3 regions of the Salinivibrio sp. PR5 genome follow, and region 2 is predicted to be linked to each of the others. Evidence: predicted binding sites of a transcription regulator. Region 2 holds the regulator's gene; each other region holds the start of a gene.
The links. Region 2 encodes PurR, which represses purine synthesis genes. Its sites were predicted from a motif close to TNANGNAAACGTTTNCNTNA; they were not measured.

Region 1 (4,881 bases), on a different contig from region 2:
CACTCCACTATGTCTATAACACCCCTTTTGATCACCTTGTTTGGGATGTCGGTCACCAAGCCTACCCACATAAAATTTTGACGGGTCGGCGCGAAAAAATGCCGACGATTCGCAAAAAGGGCGGATTGCATCCCTTCCCGTGGCGCGATGAAAGCCCCTACGATGTATTGTCGGTAGGCCACTCCTCCACATCAATTAGCGCCGCATTGGGAATGGCTATTTGTGCCGAAAAAGAAGGGAAAAACCGCAAAGTCGTTAGTGTGATTGGAGACGGAGCCATCACCGCAGGGATGGCATTTGAGGCGATGAACCATGCTGGGGACGTGAAACCCGACATGCTGGTGATCCTCAACGACAACGAAATGTCGATTTCAGAGAATGTTGGTGCCCTCAACAATCATCTGGCGCAGCTTCTTTCTGGTAATTTGTATACCACCATCCGAGAAGGGGGCAAAAAAGTCCTGTCGGGCGCACCACCAATTAAAGAGCTGGTCCGTCGCGCTGAAGAGCACCTCAAGGGGATGGTTGTTCCGGGGACCATGTTTGAGGAGCTCGGCTTTAACTATATCGGCCCAATCGATGGTCATGACGTGGAAGAGCTGGTTAAAACGCTAAAGAACATGCGTAACCTGAAAGGGCCGCAGTTCTTGCACGTGATGACGAAAAAAGGCAAAGGCTACGCGCCTGCGGAGAAAGATCCGATTGGTTATCACGCCGTTCCTAAATTCGATCCAAGCGTACATACCCTACCGAAATCAAAACCGGCCAGCCCGACATTTTCCAATGTTTTTGGTGACTGGTTGTGTGATATGGCCGAGCAAGACGACAAACTGCTCGCCATTACCCCAGCGATGCGCGAAGGCTCTGGTATGGTGCGCTTTTCCAAGGCGCATCCTGACAAATACTTCGATGTTGCGATTGCCGAACAACATGCCGTCACTCTAGCGGCAGGTATGGCGATTGGTGAGTACAACCCTGTGGTGGCTATCTACTCCACCTTCTTACAGCGTGCGTACGATCAGCTGATCCATGATGTCGCCATTATGAACTTGCCGGTATTATTCGCGATCGACCGAGGTGGCATCGTGGGCGCCGACGGCCAAACGCACCAAGGGGCATTTGATTTAAGCTACCTAAGATGCATCCCGAATCTAGTGGTGATGACGCCAAGCGACGAGAACGAATGCCGTCAAATGCTCTATACCGGTCATATTCATCAGGGCCCGGCCGCGGTTCGCTACCCGCGCGGGGGAGGGATGGGCGTTGATATTGAACGCGATATGCATGCACTCCCTATCGGTAAAGGCGTGCAAAAACGCCAAGGCAAGCGCGTTGCGCTACTTAACTTTGGTACTCTGCTGCCCGGCGCCCTCGCGGCAGCAGAAGTGCTTGATGCAACCGTAGTAGATATGCGCTTTGCCAAACCTCTGGATACCGATTTAGTGGCAGAAATGGCGAAAACGCATGATTGCCTCGTCACTATTGAAGAAAACGCCACCGCTGGCGGAGCGGGAACCGGTGTGATTGAAAGCTTGATGACGCAAGGTGTCATCAAGCCGGTATTGCAAATTGGCTTGCCCGATCGCTTTATTCCACAAGGCACTCAACAAGAATTGCATGCTGAGCTGCAATTAGATGGTGAGGGGATCGAAGCGCAAGTACGTGCTTACCTCGATAAAATAGGCCTGTCTTTATAAGACGGAACATTTAGACTAAAAAAGCCCGCGATACTAAGCGGGCTTTTTGATCCGTTATTACGCCATAATCTGGCGATGATGACGATTACTTGGTGCCGAAGATTTTATCGCCGGCATCACCTAGGCCAGGGACGATGTAGCCTTTGTCATTCAGCTTTTCATCGATAGCTGCAGTATAGAGCTCGACATCCGGATGCGCTTTTTTCAAAGCTTCAATACCCTCAGGAGCAGAGACTAACACCAATACTTTGATGTGCTGACAACCTTGCTCTTTGAGCAAATCGATAGTGGCAATCATAGAACCACCCGTTGCCAGCATAGGATCGACCACCAGCGCCATGCGCTCGTCGATATTGCTCGCCAACTTGTGGAAATACGGTACAGGCTCTAGCGTTTCTTCATCACGGTAAATGCCGACCACACTGATACGGGCACTTGGTACATGCTCTAGCACACCGTCCATCATACCGAGCCCTGCACGCAAAATAGGCACCACGGTGACTTTTTTACCTTTGATTTGATCAACGCTGACTGGGCCGTCCCAACCTTCGATGGTCACTTTTTCTGTTTCGAAGTCTGAAGTGGCTTCGTATGTCAGTAGGCTACCCACTTCAGTGGCAAGCTCACGAAATCGCTTAGTGCTAATATCCCGCTCACGCATCAATCCAATTTTATGCTTCACTAACGGGTGCCCGACTTCCACGACCTTCATCTTAGACTCCTTACAAAAAACAAATTCTCGGTAGTATACACGAAAGGGTTTTGCTAGCGTAGATCAAAGGCTTGACATCTCGCTTATTTCCTCACCAAACAGCTGACGCAAACGTTTTCCTTTCTAATTATCTACTGATAGAATAGCGCCGACTTTTGACTTCCAACTCCGGCGAGGAATTGCAGTGAGCGGTAAACAATCATCTCTTAGCTACAAGGATGCAGGTGTCGATATTGATGCGGGTAACGCCCTAGTCGACCGTATCAAAGGCGTCGTCAAACAAACTCACCGTCCTGAAGTAATGGGCGGCTTGGGCGGGTTTGGTGCCCTGTGTCAGTTACCGACCAAGTATAAAGAACCCGTGCTGGTGTCCGGCACTGATGGGGTAGGAACCAAATTACGTTTAGCGCTTGATGCCAATAAGCACGATACGATCGGCATTGATTTGGTCGCTATGTGTGTGAACGATCTGATTGTTCAAGGGGCAGAACCACTCTTTTTCCTCGACTACTACGCGACCGGAAAATTAGATGTTGAGACAGCGGCCGATGTGGTCACAGGGATTGCGCATGGATGCCAACAAGCCGGTTGTGCCCTGATCGGTGGCGAAACCGCTGAAATGCCGGGCATGTACTCAGGGGATGATTATGATGTCGCTGGGTTTTGTGTCGGGGTGGCGGAAAAATCCGCATTAATTGATGGCAGTAAGGTCGGTGAAGGCGATGCTCTGATTGGTCTGGCTTCTAGCGGTCCTCACTCAAACGGCTACTCTCTGATCCGTAAGATCTTGGAAGTTAGCGAGGCTGATTTAACCATGCCACTCGAAGGCAAACCTTTGGTTGAGCACTTGCTAGCACCGACTCGCATCTATGTGAAGTCAGTACTCACTTTACTTGAGCAATACCCTGCCCACGCCATTTCTCATATTACCGGTGGCGGCTTCTGGGAAAACATTCCCCGCGTATTGCCTCAAGGTACAAAAGCCGTTATTGATGGAAATAGCTGGCAATGGCCAGCCATTTTTAACTGGTTGCAGGCACAAGGCAATGTCAGTGACTATGAAATGCTGCGCACCTTTAACTGTGGCGTCGGCTTAGTCATCGCGCTACCACAAGCACATGCCGAACAAGCGATTGCACTGCTTAATGAGTCAGGGGAAACCGCTTGGCAGTTGGGCCATATTGCAACAAGTGCTGACGGCGAAGCGCAAGTGGAGTTGGTGTAATGACAAAACGCATCGTGGTGTTGATCTCGGGAAGTGGCAGTAATCTTCAGGCCTTAATCGATAAGTGCCCGCAAAACGCAAAAATTGTCGGCGTGATTGCAAACAAGCCAGATGCCTACGGCCTAACCCGCGCGGATAATGCTGGTATCGAGACTCGCGTGCTCGAAAACTCGCGCTATGACACTCGCGACGCTTACGATCATGCGTTGGCAACCGCCATTGATGCGTTCGCTCCTGACTTGGTCGTTCTCGCCGGCTTTATGCGTATACTCACTCCAGCCTTTGTCGAGCACTACCAAGGACGAATGCTGAATATTCATCCGTCGTTGCTCCCCAAATACACGGGCTTACATACCCACCAGCGCGCGATTGAGGCGGGTGATACCGAGCATGGCACCTCAGTGCATTTTGTCACAGAAGAACTGGATGGTGGCCCGGTGATTTTACAAGCACGTGTCCCCATCTTTGCAGAAGACGACGCCAATACTGTTGCCGCCCGGGTGCAACAACAAGAGCACCAGATTTATCCTTTGGTTGTTCGCTGGTTTGTCGAAGAGCGCTTACGCATGGAAGCTGGCCAAGCTTGGCTCGACGGCGCGCCGTTGGGCCCTGCTGGCTATGCCGCTGATGAATATGACGATCTAAAAGCCTAGTGTAATTCGTCCTGATCAAAAAAGGCGCCTGAGGGCGCCTTTTCTATGTAAGCAAGACCGCCATCAGGTCGTTGCATACTGATCTTGATTGGTGCAATACACTTCACCAAAATGGAAGACGCAGTACTCCCCTTCTGCCATTTTGTGCCAGTTTTCATTATTGGTTAGCGGCTGGGTCGCGATCACAGTGACGACATCATTGGGCGTGGTCTCCTCGTGAAAATCAACCGTCATTTCCTGATCGATCAAGCTCGCCTTACCAAACGGAGCTCGTCGCGTAATCCAGTGCAAGTTATTACTGCAATACGCCATCACATAGTCACCATCGCTAAACAGCATGTTGTACACTCCAAGTGCACGTAACCGATCGCAGCGCGAGGCGATAAAGTCGAACACCTCACACATGTTATCGGGTTGCTGTGGATAGTGCTTGTATAGCTCATTAAGCAGCCAACAGAAGGCTTTTTCGCTGTCGGTTTCTCCCACAGGCTTAAAGTGGCCCGTTTCTAAGCTTTCAAACCCAGATAGCTGACCATTGTGGGCAAACGTCCAATAACGTCCCCAAATTTCGCGAGTAAAAGGATGCGTGTTTTC
Region 2 (4,881 bases):
TTACTCGCCGTTTGCGGCACTTTGATGCAGGGGCTTTTCCGCAACCCGCTCGCTGACCCGGGTATTATCGGTGTCTCTGGCGGCGCATCATTAGGAGGCGCACTGGGCTTGCTATTGCTCTCTTGGGGCAGTATCGAGGCCAGCTTTGTGTTTTCGGTGCCTGCCTTTGCGTTTATCGGTGCACTACTGGCGACCCTATTTGTATACAGAGTTGGCACAACGGCCATGGGCAGTTCGGTAACCATCATGTTGCTAGCGGGCATTGCGATCAGTGCTTTGTCCGGCGCTGCATTAGGCTTGATTAACTATGTTGCGGATAATCAAACGTTACGAGACATCGCCCTTTGGTCGATGGGGTCACTGACCGGTGCGACTTGGGGACAGATTGTTCTCACTGGCATCGCTGCATGCTTACTCACGGTATTTGCCTACCAGCGCGCACGCCACTTAAATGCCCTTTTGCTCGGTGAAAACGAAGCGGCGTATTTGGGCATTGATGTACACCATTTAAAACGCCTACTCATTGTTGTGACCGCGGCGGGAATGGGCATTGCGGTAAGTGCTGCCGGTCTTATCGGCTTTGTGGGTCTAGTGATCCCACACATTGGACGTTTAATTGCCGGCCCGGATCATCGCACACTGGTGCCCTTATCAGCCATTCTTGGTGCCCTGTTACTGACCTTGGCCGACATTGTTGCCCGTGTCATTGTCGCACCCGCCGAATTGCCGGTTGGCATTATTACCGCCCTAATGGGGGCTCCTTTCTTTCTATGGCTTCTTATTCAACAACGAAAAGCAGTGGTTCACGAATGACAGATTCTGCCCTTCAAATCTCCAAGCTCAGCTATGCGCTTAACGGCCGTCAACTGCTAAGCGAGATTGATCTCGCCTTTACTGCCGGCCAGTTACACGTTTTACTCGGGCCGAATGGTGCGGGGAAAAGTACACTGTTAAAGCAATTGATTAGCGACAAACATCAACATGGCAGTGTGCAGTTTTGGCAACAGCCAAAAAGCCAGTGGCAAGGCGAAGAATTTGCCCGACGAGTTGCCTTCCTTCCCCAACATAGCGGGCTCACGTTTGCATTCTCCGCACAAGAAGTGGTCGAGATGGGGGCGACACCACTAAAGGCAAACCGAGAAAAGATCGCGGCCCTTGCCAACGAGCAACTAACGGCATGGGATATTAGCCATCTTGCTCATCGACCGTATCCGATTTTGTCTGGCGGTGAAAAACAACGCGTACACATGGCGCGCGTGTCATTACAGCTGGCACAAACCGCACCGGATCAAGCGATTCTGATGCTGGATGAACCCACTTCGGCCTTAGATATTACCCATCAACATTACACCCTAAAGCGCTGTCGAGCACTCGCTGACCAAGGAATGACAGTACTCGTAGTGTTGCACGACCTGAATTTGGCGGCGCAATACGCCGATCAACTGCATTTTCTGAAAGCAGGTCGAATCGTCCTATCCGGCGATCCGTGGCAGTGTTTTAGTAGTGATAGAGTGGCAGATATCTACCAATACCCTCTGACCGTATTGACGCACCCAGAGCATAACTGCCCACTGATCGTGTCTTAATTGACAAATACATCATAGCTGGCTCACAAAACCGCCTGTTGGTCCGTTTTCGCTGATCAGACCAATTGCGAGTGTGCGCCAACCTAAGTAAACTGAGAGCGCAACCGATTAGCTATGAGAATGGATGAAATCGGATTCGTTACCTTCGCAACCGTCTGATGTGCCGGGATTGTGAAAGACATCGCCGCTGAGAAACAGCGGCGTTTTTCTGTAAGGTCGCGAGTAACGATCCCTACGCATTACTACAAAGAAGAATCAAGATGGCAACGATTAAAGATGTCGCGCGTCTCGCCGGTGTATCGACCACGACGGTGTCGCACGTGATAAACAAAACCCGCTTTGTCGCGGAGAAGACGACTGAGAAAGTATGGCAAGCGGTTGAAGAATTGAACTACGCCCCAAGTGCTGTGGCGCGAAGCTTGAAGTGTAATACAACACGTACACTGGGTATGTTGGTGACTAAATCCACCAACCCCTTTTTCGCCGAACTGGTTCACGGTGTGGAAGACTATTGCTATAAGCAAGGCTACACGCTGATTCTCTGCAATACCGAGGGTAACCTTGAAAAGCAACGCGACTACCTGCGTATGTTGTCTGAAAAACGCGTCGACGGACTCATTGTGGTGTGCTCTGACCTCAACGAAGATTTGATGCTGTTATTAGAAAAAAAACGCGATCTGCCTATGGTCGTGATGGATTGGGGCAGTCATCATATCGATACAGACCGTATAGAAGATAACGCTGAATTGGGCGGTTACCTTGCTACCAAACACTTTATTGATAATGGTCATACTAGGATTGGCTGCATTTCTGGCCAAATGGATAAAAATACCTGTAAGCATCGTTTAAACGGTTATTTCCGCGCGTTGAAAGAAGCCAACATTCCAGTAAATGAAAATTGGTTGATTGAGGCAGATTTTGAAGCCGATCAAGCGCAAATTGCCGCGAAGCAATTAGCGACAATGTCAGACCGCCCGACCGCTGTGTTTTGTTTTAATGACATTATGGCATTAGCGGCCATTAGTACATTTAACGAGCACGGCTTGAAAGTGCCAGATGATATATCGGTGATTGGTTACGATAATATTGATCTCACCGAGTATTTCTCGCCACCATTGACAACTATTCACCAGCCCAAACGCCGTCTAGGCAAAACGGCCGTCAAGCTCTTGCTCGCGCGAATTGCCAACAACGAGACTCAACAGCAAGTGTTCGAAATGCAACCTGCACTAGTGAGTCGACAGTCAGTTAAAACACTATCTTAATGTTTTAATGAAATTTTTATGAAGAGCACCGTCAATGCCTTGGCGGTGCTTTTTTACGCGACCACTCGTCTAGTAGTGCTTTTACTCTAGCTCATCAATTACACCCACCCTGAACCAAGATCACACTTTGCGTAATGGGAGAGGACGACATCGGTGTCTAATTATTATATGCTTAATAGCGATTGAACAAGGCAAACCATGGCGAAAGCATGGGACGCAAAGCCTCCGGCCTAACGGTAATTTGACATGATGTCAAAATATCAACGGTAGCGGGGTTGCCAACATATCAAAGCTGACAAATTTGATGGCTCGTTGACAATTCTGCGATCTTGCCTTGTTACATTATGACGTCTTTTTTAGGCATTAGTAATTCATCGAGATTTTAATCAAATGGATAAACCAGCTTTAAAGAACGCAATGAAGTTATTTGCCAAATTTGGCAGTATAAAGTCCCGTTCAATGTTTGGTGGGTTTGGTATCTTTTGTGAAGACACCATGTTCGCACTTGTCGTTAACAACACTCTCCATTTACGTGCTGGAAAAGAAAACGAAGCACTATTAAAAAAACAAGGCTTATCACCCTACGTGTATAAAAAGCGGGGCTTTCCCGTTGTGACGAAATATTTTGCGATTCCTGAATACTGGTGGGATGACCAAGATAAACTGCTCACTGAAGCCAAAGAAGCGCTGGATGTCGCGACACGCGATCGTACTTTGAAAAAACAAGCCACGCCATCTCGTTTAAAAGACTTGCCTAATTTACGGCTTGCGACCGAGCGTATGCTGAAAAAAGCCGGTATTGACACACCTGAACGTTTACAGCAGCAAGGTGCCGTCAATGCCTACAAAGCCCTTCTTTCTGCGCATGAAAAAGAGCTAAGCTTGGAGTTACTGTGGTCACTAGAAGGTGCGATTACTGGCAAGCATTGGTCTGTGGTTCCCCCTCAACGTCGCCAAGAATTATTACAACATTTAGAAAATTAATTCCTCACAACCCCCATACCTCTCTACCTTTTTTGTGAGCAATGTTCGCGTCCAACACCGCCTTTATGGCGGTGTCGCTTTTTCTGAACGCACTAAACGCTCAATAAATCATCATTCAAACTAATTTCTGACTAATAGCGAAAGTTTCTTGCGATCGGTCGGGTCTGGTTAAAGGTACGATTAAGGACACAGTTCCTCAATGTAACCGACAAATCAGCCAGTTAATTCAGCTACAGTACCTAAAGTAATAACTGGGACCCATTTACTATCGGACGAGACACAGTATGCCAGTAAAAAAGATATTGCTTGGTTTAGTGGTGGTGGCGCTTGTAACACTTTGGTTCAGTTTAGATCTCAGCCAGTGGCTCACGCTTGAAAACGCCAAAGCACAACAAGTGGCATTGAATGATTACATTATCGAAAACGCGACCATCGCAAGCCTGGTGTTTTTTGTCGGCTATGTGGTGATGACCGCCCTGTCCTTACCGGGTGCGGCAGTAGCGAGTTTATTGGGCGCAGCACTCTTTGGCTTTTGGTGGGCATTGGTGTTGGTCTCCTTTGCCAGCTCAATTGGCGCCACCCTCGCCTTCTTGGTGAGTCGCTTTATCTTACGCGACTGGGTCCAAGCCAAATTTGGCAATAAGCTCGATACCATTAATCGCGGCATAGAGAAAGACGGTCGCTTGTATCTATTGACCCTCCGCCTGATCCCGATTTTCCCGTTTTTCCTGATTAACTTGGTGATGGGACTAACCTCGTTCAAAACCCGCACCTTCTATTGGGTTAGCCAGTTAGGGATGCTGCCAGGCACCGCGGTATACGTGAATGCAGGGACCCAACTGGCCCAAATCGACGCACTCGGCGATGTGGTGTCTCCGTCGGTGCTTGGCTCTCTCGCCTTACTGGGTGTCTTCCCACTACTGGCAAAGTGGGTCATGGCTTGGATCACGCGTCGTAAACGCTATCAAGGTTGGAACAAACCCCAACAGTTTGACCGCAATATGGTGGTGATCGGTGCCGGTGCAGGCGGCTTGGTATCGAGTTAT
Region 3 (4,881 bases), on a different contig from region 2:
AGCGAAGTCATAGTGCGCTCGATAATTGATCCTATGTTCCTCTCTCCACAGATAATCATGGGATGAAAAATCACACCCGCGCCACGATATGACACGGTTCCTACCAGTTACATGACACTTCAACCAGTATCACAGCTTCGCTAATTGAGTGTCGCTTAGTTCATAGAAAACAGCTGGTTATATTTTATCCTGTCTAGCTAAGTAGTAGCATTTGCTTACAAAATTAGTCTGTAGGGTAAATGCTCATGAAGCTGATGTTTAAAACAAAAATACTGCTGCTTGCCATTGTGCCGCTTATTGCTTCGATATTGATTTTGAGTGCGATCACGGCACATAACGAGCGGACATTAATAGAAGAGAACATTGCCACGTTTCGGGAAAAATTAGTCAACGAGCGTAAAAAACAACTCGAAGAAGTGACTCAGGTGGCGGAGAACATTGTCAAACGCATCAACCCCGGTGCCAGTGAGGCACGTCTGGCGGCGCTTAAAACGGCGCTTACTGATGTGCAGTTTGGCGAAGCGGGTTACTTTTTTATCTACAACAAACAGGGGATTAATGTGTTTCACCCTGTTAAACCAGCCCTTGAAGGGAAAAACCTGATTAATTTTACCGATCCTAAAGGCAACAAGGTTATTCAGGGCCTGCTTGAGGCCGCACAGCGAGGCGATGGCTTTTTCAATTTTATGTTTGACAAGCCCGGCGCTGACCAGCTGATTGAGAAAATTGGCTATGCGGTGATGATCAATAACGGACGATGGTTGCTGGGTACCGGTGCCTATATCGATGATATCGAGCGAGAGGTAGCCGCTTATCGTAGTGAAGCAGAGCAAGCACTGGATGCTCAAATATGGCGTTTAACCTTGCTTGGGTTGGGCACGGTGATTATCACGGTGTTGCTAGTGAGCTGGTTTGCGCAGCGTATTGGTGAACCGGTGAAAAACATGCTCGATAAGCTTAATGATATTGCCAGTGGTGAGGGTGATCTTACTCAGCGCTTGCATGTGCATGGCCATGATGAAATTGCCCAACTTGGTCATGCGTTTAATCGCTTTGTGGACAAACTGCAGCAAACTATTCAACGGGTCGCTCAGGTCACCGCACAAGTGAACAGCACTGCCAGTGATATGGCGCGGCAGACCGCGACGGTAGCCCAGCACTTACAAACTCACGATAACGAAACCGAGCAAGTGGTCACCGCGGTGACAGAGATGAGCTCTGCTGCGCAAGAAGTGGCACAAAACACCACGCAGGTTGCCGATGCGGCTACGTCTGCCACCCAAGATGCGCAAAACGCGCAAACCCAAGTGCATGAATCTATCGCGTCGGTTGAGCGGCTGGTGGCGAAAATGAGCGAGTCGAGTCAGCAAGTGGATCAGCTTAAAGCTCAGTCGGATAAAATTACCTCAGTACTGTCTGTGATTGGTGAAATTGCGGAGCAAACCAATCTGCTGGCGCTAAATGCGGCGATTGAAGCCGCCCGTGCGGGCGAGCAGGGCAGAGGCTTTGCGGTGGTGGCCGATGAAGTGCGGACTTTAGCCAGTCGCACTCAAACCAGTACCCATGAGATCCGTGACATGCTTGATGGTCTACACGTGCATGTGGATAGTGCCGTGAAAACCATTGCCGACAGCGATCAAGAGTGCCAAAGCATGGCAACGATTTCAGCGCAAATTGGCGAGCGAATCACCTCGGTGAGCGCGGCGTTCTCGCAAGTAAACGATATGACCTCGCAAATTGCTAGCGCGGCGTCAGAGCAAACTACGGTCACGGAAGATATTCATCGTAATCTGGTATCGATTCGCGACATTGTCGCTAGCCTGTTGACCTCAAGTGAGGCATCGTCACACGCGGCGGAAGAGCTGAGCTCGCTTGGTCAAGATCTTGATACCTTGGTGGGGCAATTTAAAGTCGTCTAAGCAATAGCATGATCATTATTCTCGGCACACGGGATAAAAAGTCATAAAGGACGCTTACCGCAAGCGTCCTTTCGCTTTACAATAGCTATTTTAGCGGTATTATGCTGACGCAAACGTTTGCTTATAACATATTGTGCGCTATTGAGAGGGTTTCATGCTGCCTGATGTCGAGATCTGTCGTAACACCACACTCGCCCCCATATCTACCATTGCCAAGCAAGCTGGCCTTCTTGACTCAGAGTTTAAAACGCAAGGTAGCTATAAAGCCAAAATCTCTCTCGATTGCTTAAAGCGTCTTGCCCTCAAGCGAACGGGAAAGTTAGTCCTGATCACCGCTATAACTCCCACGCCCTTGGGTGAAGGCAAAACCGTCACCACCATTGGTCTGGCGCAAGGCTTGGCTAAGCTGAATCATTCTGTAACGGCCTGTATTCGTCAGCCTTCGATGGGGCCCGTATTTGGTGTGAAAGGTGGCGCAGCTGGCGGTGGTTATTCGCAAGTGGCTCCGATGGAGGAGCTCAACCTCCACCTGACGGGAGATATTCATGCGGTGACCGCGGCGCACAACTTGGCTGCTGCGGCCATTGATGCGCGAATTTATCACGAGCAACGTCGAGGCTATGACGATTTTGAGGCGCGCAGTGGCTTAAAAGCGTTAAAAATTGACCCAAGTCGCGTGGTGTGGAAGCGGGTGATGGATCATAACGATCGCGCCTTGCGTATGGTGACTGTGGGTAAAAACGAGCCGGGTAAAACCATCAATGGCTACGAGCGTGAGGGCGGGTTTGATATCTCGGCTGCCTCTGAGCTAATGGCGATTCTGGCGTTGGCGAGCGATCTTCGCGATCTGCGTCAGCGCATCGGCCGTATCGTGTTGGCTTATAGCCATACCGGTGAGCCGATCACCACCGAAGATTTGCAAGTGGCCGGCGCGATGGCGGTCAGTATGAAAGAAGCGATTGAACCCACCTTGATGCAAACCCTAGAAGGCGTGCCTACACTGATTCACGCTGGTCCGTTTGCCAATATTGCCCATGGCAATTCGTCGATTATCGCCGATAACATTGCCCTTAAACTGGGTGATTATACTGTCACCGAGGGCGGTTTTGGCTCGGACATGGGGTTTGAAAAAGCCTGCAATATCAAAGCACAAACATCCGGTAAAGCGCCAGACTGTGCGGTGATTGTGGCGACATTGCGGGGCTTAAAAGCTAACTCGGGTCACTACAACTTACAGCCTGGTCAGCCTATGCCCGACGCGCTCTTTGCGGATGATAATGAGGCATTAGTAGCAGGGTTCGAAAACCTCAAGTGGCATATCAATAACGTGACCCAATATGGTGTGCCGGCGGTAGTGGCGATTAACCGCTTTCCACAAGACAGTGATGCTGAGCTAGCGACACTCAAGGCGATGATTGAAGCGCTGCCCAACAAAGTAAGAGTAGCGATCAGTGAAGGCTTTGCCCAAGGTGGCGAGGGTACGCGTGAACTGGCGGAACAAGTGGTCGCGCAATGTGAAACCAACGCATCATTCTCGCCCTTGTATCATGCCCAGCAAAGTTTGGAAGAAAAACTAATGGCGGTTGCGGAAGTTGGTTATGGCGCGGGAAGCGTGACGTTAAGTGAGACCGCGAAACAGCAACTGCAACAATTTAAAGCGCAAGGGTATGACGGTTTGGCAGTCTGTTTGGCGAAAACGCCGCTGTCTATTTCAACCGATGGTGAGATAAAAGGTGCTCCCAAAGGCTTTGATGTACCGATCCGCGAGTTGAAATTATGCGCGGGTGCCGGATTTGTCTATGCCTTATGCGGCAACGTGATGACTATGCCCGGCCTACCGGAAAAACCGGCGTTTATGAATCTCGACCTCGATGATGAAGGTAATATTATTGGGTTGAGTTAATGATACTAACCCTCGTGAGAGCCGCTGTTGTCAGCGGCTTTTTTGTTTTTGCTAGATGAGGCCGCGCTTGTGATTATCTTCACGGTCGTGTGATGTGGTATCCTCTCTGGCTTCAATTCTCCCACCGACTGTGAGCCTGACTTGAAAAAAATCGCGGTTTTTGTCGACGTTCAAAATATCTACTACACCACACGCCAAGCCTACGGACGTCAGTTTAACTATCGCCAGTTATGGCAAACCCTCAATGATATGGGTGAGGTGGTAACTGCGTATGCCTATGCCATTCGCCGCGATGACGATCAGCAAATCAAATTTCAAGATGCCCTGCGCCACATTGGCTTTACCGTTAAGCTAAAGCCTTATATTCAACGCGCCGATGGCAGCACCAAAGGGGATTGGGATGTGGGGATTGTCATTGATGTGATGGAAACAGCCCCCGAGGTTGATACCGTGGTGCTGTTATCAGGAGACGGAGATTTTGACTTGCTGATGAACAAAATCCGCGCGCGCTATCACACTGAAGCGATCGTGCTTGGTGTGCCTTCCCTAACGGCTAATTCCTTGGTGAACAGTGTCGATCGCTTTATTGCGATTGAAGACGATATGTTGTTGTAGGCACGGCGTTTAGTTTGCAGTTCTGGGACAGTTTCTGATTTTATTTTGATGTTGAAGTGAGTAAACGATGTACAAATTAATCGCCCTAGATATGGACGGCACCTTGTTAAACAGCGAGAAAGCAATATCTGCTGAGAATAAACAAGCCATTGCCCGCGCGCGTGAGAAAGGCGTGACTGTGGTATTGGCGTCTGGTCGGCCGCTTGAGGGCATGCAGCCTAAGCTAGACGAACTGGGAATCGGGTCGGATAAAGACTTTGTGCTGTATTACAACGGCTCGATGGTGAAAAACGTAGGGACCGATGAGGTGATCTTGCAAAAAGGGCTAGACGGCAAAGCCGCGAAAGCGCTGGCTCGACATGCTGAAGCATTGGGTGCCTACGTGCACGCGTTTAGTACTGAGCACGGTTTGATTACACCAGCACAGAATCCATATACCGAGAT

Region 1: purM (phosphoribosylformylglycinamidine cyclo-ligase) is a predicted target of PurR. The motif match lies at 2,513-2,532, and genes of this name have one in related genera.
Region 3: BZG82_RS08980 (formate--tetrahydrofolate ligase) is a predicted target of PurR. The motif match lies at 2,025-2,044, and genes of this name have one in related genera.

What each region holds. Positions count from the first base shown of each region.
Region 1 covers NZ_MUFK01000010.1:59,436-64,316, forward strand. The annotation lists gene dxs (1-deoxy-D-xylulose-5-phosphate synthase) at 1-1,697, shown strand, start outside; gene upp (uracil phosphoribosyltransferase) at 1,783-2,409, opposite strand; gene purM (phosphoribosylformylglycinamidine cyclo-ligase) at 2,594-3,634, shown strand; gene purN (phosphoribosylglycinamide formyltransferase) at 3,634-4,287, shown strand; gene BZG82_RS06100 (class II glutamine amidotransferase) at 4,351-4,881, opposite strand, start outside.
Region 2 covers NZ_MUFK01000029.1:10,412-15,292, reverse strand. The annotation lists gene BZG82_RS11040 (FecCD family ABC transporter permease) at 1-813, shown strand, start outside; gene BZG82_RS11035 (heme ABC transporter ATP-binding protein) at 810-1,586, shown strand; gene purR (HTH-type transcriptional repressor PurR) at 1,847-2,851, shown strand; cyclic di-GMP riboswitch class I at 3,032-3,134, shown strand; gene BZG82_RS11025 (TfoX/Sxy family DNA transformation protein) at 3,242-3,835, shown strand; gene lpdA (dihydrolipoyl dehydrogenase) at 4,120-4,881, shown strand, end outside.
Region 3 covers NZ_MUFK01000020.1:37,008-41,888, reverse strand. The annotation lists gene BZG82_RS08985 (methyl-accepting chemotaxis protein) at 246-1,919, shown strand; gene BZG82_RS08980 (formate--tetrahydrofolate ligase) at 2,074-3,822, shown strand; gene BZG82_RS08975 (NYN domain-containing protein) at 3,964-4,437, shown strand; gene BZG82_RS08970 (Cof-type HAD-IIB family hydrolase) at 4,505-4,881, shown strand, end outside.